Silvibacterium dinghuense: one gene and its partner. The protein of the gene in region 2 interacts with the protein of the main gene of each other region in a pairwise test. Links are inferred from orthologs where the notes say so. Each region holds a gene or a part of one and is shown on either strand. Other genes may lie near its edges.

Evidence for each region. The genes of interacting proteins can lie anywhere in the genome.
Region 1: the proteins of ftsZ (region 2) and rlmN interact in binary tests that used the Escherichia coli proteins (3 or more experiments, as listed by UniProt). The link is inferred for Silvibacterium dinghuense from one-to-one orthologs.

What each region holds. Positions count from the first base shown.
Region 1 is NZ_SDMK01000003.1:276,163-280,514, reverse strand. The notes cover bases 883-3,770. They hold rlmN (dual-specificity RNA methyltransferase RlmN), read right to left. Parts: upstream 2,966-3,770; coding sequence 1,799-2,965; downstream 883-1,798. Other genes in these bases: ESZ00_RS15140 (M16 family metallopeptidase), read left to right, coding at 3,106-3,770; ESZ00_RS15150 (alginate export family protein), read left to right, coding at 883-1,531. Outside these bases: more of ESZ00_RS15150, read left to right, coding at 119-882; more of ESZ00_RS15140, read left to right, coding at 3,771-4,352.
Region 2 is NZ_SDMK01000001.1:1,065,117-1,068,876, forward strand. The notes cover bases 770-3,760. They hold ftsZ (cell division protein FtsZ), read right to left. Parts: upstream 2,952-3,760; coding sequence 1,587-2,951; downstream 770-1,586. Other genes in these bases: ESZ00_RS04170 (penicillin-binding transpeptidase domain-containing protein), read right to left, coding at 770-1,119; ftsA (cell division protein FtsA), read right to left, coding at 3,024-3,760. In the rest of the region: more of ESZ00_RS04170, read right to left, coding at 1-769. UniProt on the Escherichia coli protein: Essential cell division protein that forms a contractile ring structure (Z ring) at the future cell division site. The regulation of the ring assembly controls the timing and the location of cell division.

The DNA.
Region 1 (4,352 bases), on a different replicon or contig from region 2:
TGGGAAGTTCCTATCCGTAACATCGAGATTTTCCTCAAGGCTGTCGATGAACGAGGCAGTGCCGGCGATCCTGCGCTGCTGGGGAATCGCGGGCGAATGACAGTCTTCGAGGATTGCTATGTTCTCTGCATGCCATGGTGTCTTTCCGGTTCGGCCCGCTATCCGGCCGGGAACGACGGCAAATGTACTCAGAAACAATGTGCGGGCGGTTGCGGTGTTCTGTTTTGCGGCGATGGCGCCGCTGCTGGCCTCGGCGCAGTACAAGGACTATCCGCAGAAGGCGGGCGTGGTGCAGAATGTGCCGACCAAGCTGCTGCCGGGCTGGCTCTCGCTCGACATGCAGGTGCGCGGACGGACCGAAGGCGAGACGACGGTGAGCAACGTCTCGGGCAACGGGCAGGTGTATGAGCTGACGCGAGTGTGGCCGGGGATCGAGGCGCGGCCTGCTTCGTGGATGACGATCTATGCGCAGGCGATGGATTCGCATGCGCTGGGGCTGCCGCTCAAGTATGTGGCCTCTAATATGCGCGACAACTTCGACCTGCGCCAGTGCTATGTCTCCGTGCATGCGCATGACGCCTCGATCCTGGCCGGACGGCAGGAGCTGCGCTTTGGCGGCGAGCGGCTGGTGGGCATTTCGGACTGGACAAATGTGAGCCGCACCTTCGACGGCTTCAGCGCGCAGTATGGCGAGGCTAACCGGGTGACGGTCTTCAGCGCTTCGGTGGTGAAGATTTATCCGACGGCCTTCGACGAGCACGCGGGCGGGCTGAATTTTCACGGGGTGTATGGATCGCTGGGCCGCGTGGTGCCGCATGCGACGGTCGAGCCGTATGTCTTCGTGAAGGCGATGCCGTGGGTGAAGGGGCAGCAGGGCAGGTACGGCACGGAAACCGAGGCGGCGCCGGGGATGCGCGTGCTGGTGAACGCGCCGGAGGGCTTCGAGGTGGTAGCCGAGGGCGTGCTCGAGCGCGGCAGCTATGCGAATGACTCGATCCACGCAGGCGCGGGGTATATCAAGGCCGGAGAGACAGCGAAGTACCTGCCCTGGACGCCGCGGTTGCTCTTCGAATACGACTATGCGACCGGCAACACGCACCGCAATGCCGAGCGGGTCAGCACCTTCGACCAGCTCTATCCGAGTTCGCACAATGCCTTCGGCCTGGTGGACCTCTTCGGCTGGCAGAACATCCAGCAGGAGCGGATCAACCTCGACCTGCGGCCGGATTCACGGCTGACGCTCCTGATCCAGGGGGAGTTTCTGCAGACGGCGACGGGCAAGGACAGCGTCTACAGCGGATCGGCGAGTACGGTGGTAAAGCCGCCGACGGGTGGATTCAAGAGCGACGGGATCGGGCGCGAATTCGACGCCTCGGCGAAGTACCTCGTGACTTCTTCGGTGGTGATGAATGCTGGTGTGGCGCATTTTGCTCCAGGAGCGGTGATGGCGAACAACGGCCACGGTTCGCCCATCACGCTGGGATACCTGGCGCTGACCTACCGTTTCAAGTTGCAGAAAAAAGGAGCATAGAGCCTGTTATGAACTTTCGCGCGAGCGGCGTTGCTGGGGAAAATCGGCGCAGACGAGGCGGAGGCCGAAGACATAGGCTATTCCTAGGCGAGGCCGACAACGAAGTATGGGCCGATTTTCCCCGCAACCCTTCAGGGCTGGGGCCAATTTTCCCGATCTCTTCGTCGCTCGCTGCTCGGAGATAACCCGATATCCGTCGCAACTCGCTCCTCGACCTCGAAAAAATTGGCGCCCAGCGTCCGCTGCGGGAAAGTTCATAACAGGCTCTCAGGCTTCGACGGTGCGCTTGAGCTGGCCGCAGGCGGCGTAGATGTCGCGTCCTCGGGGACGGCGCAGGAAGGCGGGGATGCCGGCGGCGATGAGCGCCTGCTGGAATCGTTCGACGCTTGCGGGCGCGGGCATGGTGTAGGGGATGCCGGGGCCGGGGTTCCAGGCAATGAGGTTGACCTTGGCCGGCAGGCCGCAGCGGCGGACGAGGCGGATGACCTCGCTGGCGTGCTCCGGCTGATCGTTGACGCCGCCCAGCAGCACATATTCGAAGGTCACGCGTTCGCGGGGGCGCAGCGGCACCTTGCGGATGGCGTCCATGAGTGCGGCGATATCCCATTTGCGGGTGATGGGCATGACCTGCTCGCGGACCGCGTCGTTGGAGGCGTTGAGCGAGAGGGCGAGCTTGGGCCGGACCGGCTCGGTGGCGAAGCGCTCGATGCCGGGGACGATGCCGGAGGTAGAGACGGTCATGCGCGATTCGGCGATGCCGACTTCGTTCACCAGCAGGCGGACAGCGTCCATGAAGGCGTCGTAGTTCAGAAACGGCTCGCCCATGCCCATAAACACAAGATTGATACGGTCGCGGCCGATGCGGACCTTGTGGCGGTCGAGGACGGCGACAACCTGCCCGGCAATCTCGCCTGGCGTGAGGTTGCGGATGATGCCGAGCTTGGCCGTCAGGCAGAACTGGCAGTTGACCGCGCAGCCGATCTGCGAAGAGACGCAGATGGTCGCGTCGTGATGGCCTCCCTGCTCGATGGTTAGAACTTCTTCCTCTCCGGCTTCCGATCCGTCGCCGGCTTCGCCGTCATCGCCTTCGGGCATCCAGACCGTTTCGACCGTCTGGCCATCGGCGGTGGCGATGAGGTATCGTTCGGTGCCGTCGACGGAGCGGAAGGTCTCGGCAATCCGCGGGCGGCCGACTTCATAACCGGCGGCGCGCATCTGCTCGCGGACGGACTGGGGCAGCGTGGTGAGGGCTTCGAGCGAGTCCACGCGGTCGCGGTAAAGGGCCTGGGAAAGCTGGCGGGCGCGGTACGCAGGCAGTGAAAACTCTTGCGACAGGACGGTAAGTTGCTGATGGGAAAGGCCAAAAAGAGGTCGGATCGCCTGGGGTTCCGGAGCGTCTAAAATGGAATAGAGATTGTTTCTGCCAGACGTCATCAGCTGTTTCGGTTTCCGCTGTGTCAGCATAGCGCATTCTGCGCGCTCCCTGTCTGCATATTGACCCGCGCAACTCCGAAAGATACGGCCCCCCAAAATTCCCGTGACGTATGGCCTCCCAGGAAAGGTCGAAAGACTGAATGAGCAATGAACGCAATATCCGCCGCACGATTCTGCCCAATGGCCTCACCATTCTGACCGAAAAGATGAACCACATCCGCTCGGTGGCCATGGGGGTGTGGATCGGCGCGGGCTCCCGGCATGAACTGCCCGAGGTAAACGGCATTTCGCATTTTGTGGAACACATGGTCTTCAAGGGCACCAAATCGCGCTCGGCGCAGCGGATTGCGCGCGAAGTGGACGCGATCGGCGGCAACCTCGATGCCTTTACCGGCAAGGAGACGGTCTGCTTCAACATGAAGGTGCTTGACGAGCACGTGCCCACGGCGCTCGAGGTGCTGAGCGATCTGGTGCTGAACCCGGTCTTCTCGCCCGAGGAGATTGACCGCGAGCGCGGCGTGATCCTCGAAGAGATCAAGATGGACGAGGACAACCCGGACTACCTGGTGCACGAGATTTTCACCCAGAATTTCTGGAAGGATCATCCGCTGGGCAAGCCGATCCTCGGCACCAAGGAGACAGTAAAGAGCTTCGAGCGGGACACGCTCTTCGGCTACTACGATTCGCGCTTTCTCGGTGGGAACATGGTCTTTTCGGCGGCCGGGAACATCGAGCATGACGAGTTCGTCGAGCGGGTGACACGCAAGTTTGAGTCGCTGCCTGCCGGGCAGAGCGTCAACGGCGGAGAGCCGCCGAAGACCGCGGCGCGGATCAATCTGCGCAACAAGAAATCTCTGGAGCAGGTGCAGTTATGCCTCGGCGTGCCTTCGCCGCCGGTGGCCGACGAGCAGCGCTACGTGACGCTGGTGCTGAACACGGTGCTGGGCGGCGGCATGAGTTCGCGCCTCTTCCAGACGGTGCGCGAGGAGCGCGGCCTGGCCTATGCGATTTACAGCGACTTGAGCCCGTATCGCGATACTGGCGCACTGTGCGTCTATGCCGGAACCTCGTCGTCGAAGGCGATCGAGGTGGTGAAGCTGGTGATGGAGGAGTTCGGCAAGCTGAAGCAGGTGCCCCTGAGCGCCGATGAGCTTCGCAGGGCGAAAGATCAGTTGAAGGGCAATCTTCTGCTGTCGCTCGAGAGCTCGATGTCGCGGATGTCGAACCTGGCCCGCCAGCAGATGTACTTTAACTACTTCTTCGGGCTGCAGGAGATCCTGGACAAGGTGGAGCATGTCACGGCCGAGCAGGTGATGGAGATGGCGCAGACGCTCTTCCAGCCGGAGCGGGTAGCGGCGACGCTGCTCGGACGTCTCGACGGATTGAA
Region 2 (3,760 bases):
GAAGGTCGGGCGTCCGCCTTCGAGGAAGAAGACCGTCACGATCCGGCCGTACTGCGTGTCCGCATAGGAGGCGAACCAGCCGAAACGCGTGCCGTTGTCCGAGCAGGTGCCGGTCTTGCCCATCACCGGGAATTGGCTGAAGTTGGCGCGCAGCGAGCGGGCAGTGCCGTAGTCGACCGCTGCCGCCATGCCGCTCTGAATCTCCGGAATGATGCGGGCGATGTCGAGCGTGCGCTTGATCTTGGGCTGGAAATTCAGCACCTGGTCGGGCGAGGTCGGATGCTGCAAGTAGTAGAGCGTGCCGCCGTTGGCGATGGCCGAAACCAGCGCGCCAAGCTGCAGCGGGGTCATCGAGACGCTCTCGCCGAAGCTGCACATGCGGCCTACGCCGCCGCGATCCTCGGGCAGCACCTGATCGGGATAGACGCCGAGCTGCTCACCGGGAATGTTGTAACCGGCCAGCTCACCCAGGCCGAACTGGTTCGCATAGTGGCGCACGCGCTCGAAACCGAGCCGGCGGCCGATGGTCTCAAAGTAGAGGTTATTTGAGTGCGCCAGCGCCTCGGTCAGGGTCATGTGGTAGTTGCCGCCCAAGTTCACCGGCGTGTCCTTGGTGATGATGCCCTCTTCAAGAGCAGCCAGCGCGACCGAAACCTTGATCGTCGAGCAGGGCTCGGCGCCGCTCGAAAGCGCGAGCTTCTGGTTCACCATGGCCAGGATGCGGCCGTTACTTGGGTCGATAGCGACTGCGGTGCCGTTCATGTTGCCGAGCGCGGCAATCGCCGCCTCGCGCACCACCGGGTCTTCACCCGCCGTGATGTCGCCCTGCGTCTGGTCGATATCCGTAAAGGAGCTGGCATAGAAGCGCTCCCCGCCCCCACGGCGAATCACCAGATTCGCCCGGCGCAGACGCGCCCCGCCACGGGTACGAACACGGGTCGACGCGCTGACCACGCGCCGGCTGTGCTGGCGGCTGGCTATATGCCTGGCCGCGGCAGCCGACTCATGAACACGAGTCGCCCGGCGATGGGCGGGATGGCGGGTGGTCGCGGAACCGGCACGGCAGAGCGTGGAACCGGCGAGAGCCATGGCGAGCACGAAAAGAAAGAGACGCTTCATCGATTATCCGATCCTGATATCCGAATCCGGAGGCCGTGTCTCGAACCCCGATCCTTCAGCCGTTGTTCTGGGCCCAGCTCTGAACTCTGTCCCGGGCTTTCAAGCGTTCTGACTTGCATCGTACGCAGAAACCGCTCGTATGACCGCTCAAAGTGATGCCAGAGTGATCGGCACTGCTCAAAAGAGGCAACAGATACCGAAATGGCAAACGCCGCAAAGCGGATAACCTGCCGGTAAAAACCCCAAATGGAATCTGGAGTTCCGCCAGGCAGTTCCGCTGGCTCAAAACTGCTTGCGTTTTGGGTGGAGTTGCCTGCACCCAGTGTACTTGAGAGTTACGGTCAGCTTCCAGCCGCCAACCGTTCATGAAAGAAACTACAAGCCTTACCTCGGAAAACTGCCCGCTCGCGCCCCAAGGGAGCGGAAGCGCGAAGCACGAAATGCCTGGACGGCCAGTCCCGCAGCAGCTAGAAGCTGTTCCCCCGGCGCAGATACGCCGGAATATCCAGGCTCTCGCCGTTTTCGTCCTGGTGCACATCGGCAAAGGGATCGGGGACGGCCGCAGGAGCATCCTGGACCGCATGCGGCTGCACGGGCGGCTCGGCGACGGCAATGGCCGGCTCCGGCGCAACCGACGCGGCAGCGGTCTCGACCACCGGCACAGGCTCCTCTTCGTGGCTGGCCTCGGAAACCACCCCGGCGCGTGCCGAAGTGGTGTAGCCGCTCTCGTCGTCCGACTCCTCGCTGGCAAAGCGCGGACGGGCAGGCACGGAGCTGATCTCCACCTGCTCGTGCGCATGGCTGATCGGCTCCCGCAGCGAGGTGTTCAGCATGCGCTCGCGGCGCTCCGGGGCCTCACCCTGCTTGAAGCCGGTGGCGATGACCGTGATCTTCACATCGTCACCCATGCTCTCGTCGAGCACAGCGCCGAAGATGATGTTCGCCTCTTCGTGCGCCGCATTCTGGATGAGCGTCGAGGCCTCGTTGACCTCGTTCAGCTTGAGCGAGCTCGAGCCGCTGATATTGATCAGGATGCCGCGCGCCCCGTCGATCGCGCCGGCCTCGAGCAGCGGCGATGCCATGGCGGCCATCGCAGCGTCCACCGCGCGGTTCTCGCCCGAGCGCTGCGCCGTGCCCATCACTGCGTAGCCCATGCCGGCCATCGTCGTCTTCACGTCGGCAAAGTCGCGGTTGATGATGCCGGGGATGGTGATGATGTCCGAGATGCCCTGCACGCCCTGGCGCAGCACATCGTCTGCGATGCGGAAGGACTCGAAGAAGCCCGCATCCTTGGCAACCGCCAGCAGCTTCTCGTTGGGAATCACGATCATCGTGTCCACCGACTCGAGCAGCTCCTGCATGCCGCGCTCGGCCTGCGCCATGCGGCGCTTGCCCTCGAAGCTGAAAGGCCGTGTCACCACCGCAACCGTAAGCGCACCCATTTCGCTGGCCAGCGAAGCGATGACCGGAGCTGCGCCCGTACCCGTGCCGCCGCCCAGGCCAGCCGTCACGAACACCATGTCCGCGCCTTCGAGCGCCTCGATGATCTTTTCCGAGTCTTCCAGCGCCGCACGGCGGCCGATATCCGGATTCGCGCCCGCGCCCAGGCCGCTGGTCAGCTTGGTCCCGAGCTGGAGCTTCACCGGCGCTTCCGAAAGCTGGAGCGCCTGACGGTCGGTGTTGGCGGCGATGAACTCGACGCCCTCGACCCGCGCCTGAATCATGCGGTTGACTGCGTTGCCACCACCACCGCCGACACCGATGACCTTGATCCTGGCTCCGCGCGGAACCTCGTCAAAATACTGAATGCGAATTTCTTCCGGGTAACTCATCGGCTCCGACTCCTTCTCCATCCTCGACTGCTGAAATACGTTCCTGCCAGATTCCTTACGACTGAAACTCGTTTACAAACTTCCTGCAAAAATCGCGCGCAGCTTGGCGCGCAGGCTGTTGTCTTCCGCCGCACGGATGATGCTGGTGCGATGGGTATAAAGCAGGGCGCCGATCAGCGCCGAACACTCCGGCTGCGCCAGCTCCTCGGGCATCTTCGAGAGCGGCACCGGCGAGCCGATACGAGCCGGCACACGCAACAGGCTCTCCGCCGTGTCGAGCAGGCCGGGCAGGCGCGCGCCGCCGCCGGTGAGCACGCATCCGGCGCCCAGCGCCTCCAGCACGCCACCCTGGCGAAGGTTATCGCGCAGCATATGGAAGAGCTCACGGGCGCGCGGCTCCAGAATCTCGCACACCAGCCGCTGGCGCACCGTGCGCGGAGCATAGCCGGGCATGCCGGTCAGCTCGATCTCCGCGCTCTGCGAAACGGCCGTAACCACGGCATGCCCGTAGTGGCACTTGATCCACTCCGCCTCCGGCGGCGTCACATGCAGACCGGCAGCGAGGTCGTTCGTAAAGTGGTCGCCGCCGATGGGAATCACCGAGGTATGCGCCACCGAGCCCTCGAAGAAGACGATCAACTCGCTGGTCGCCGCACCGATGTCGAGCAGGCAGACACCCAGCTCGCGCTCGTCGGCAGAGATGGTGGACTCCGCCGCGGCCACGGCTTCGAAGACCGATTCCGTCACCTCGAGCCCGGCCCGGTTGGCGCAGGTCACAATGCTCTGCTGCGCGCCGGCCGAGCAGGTCG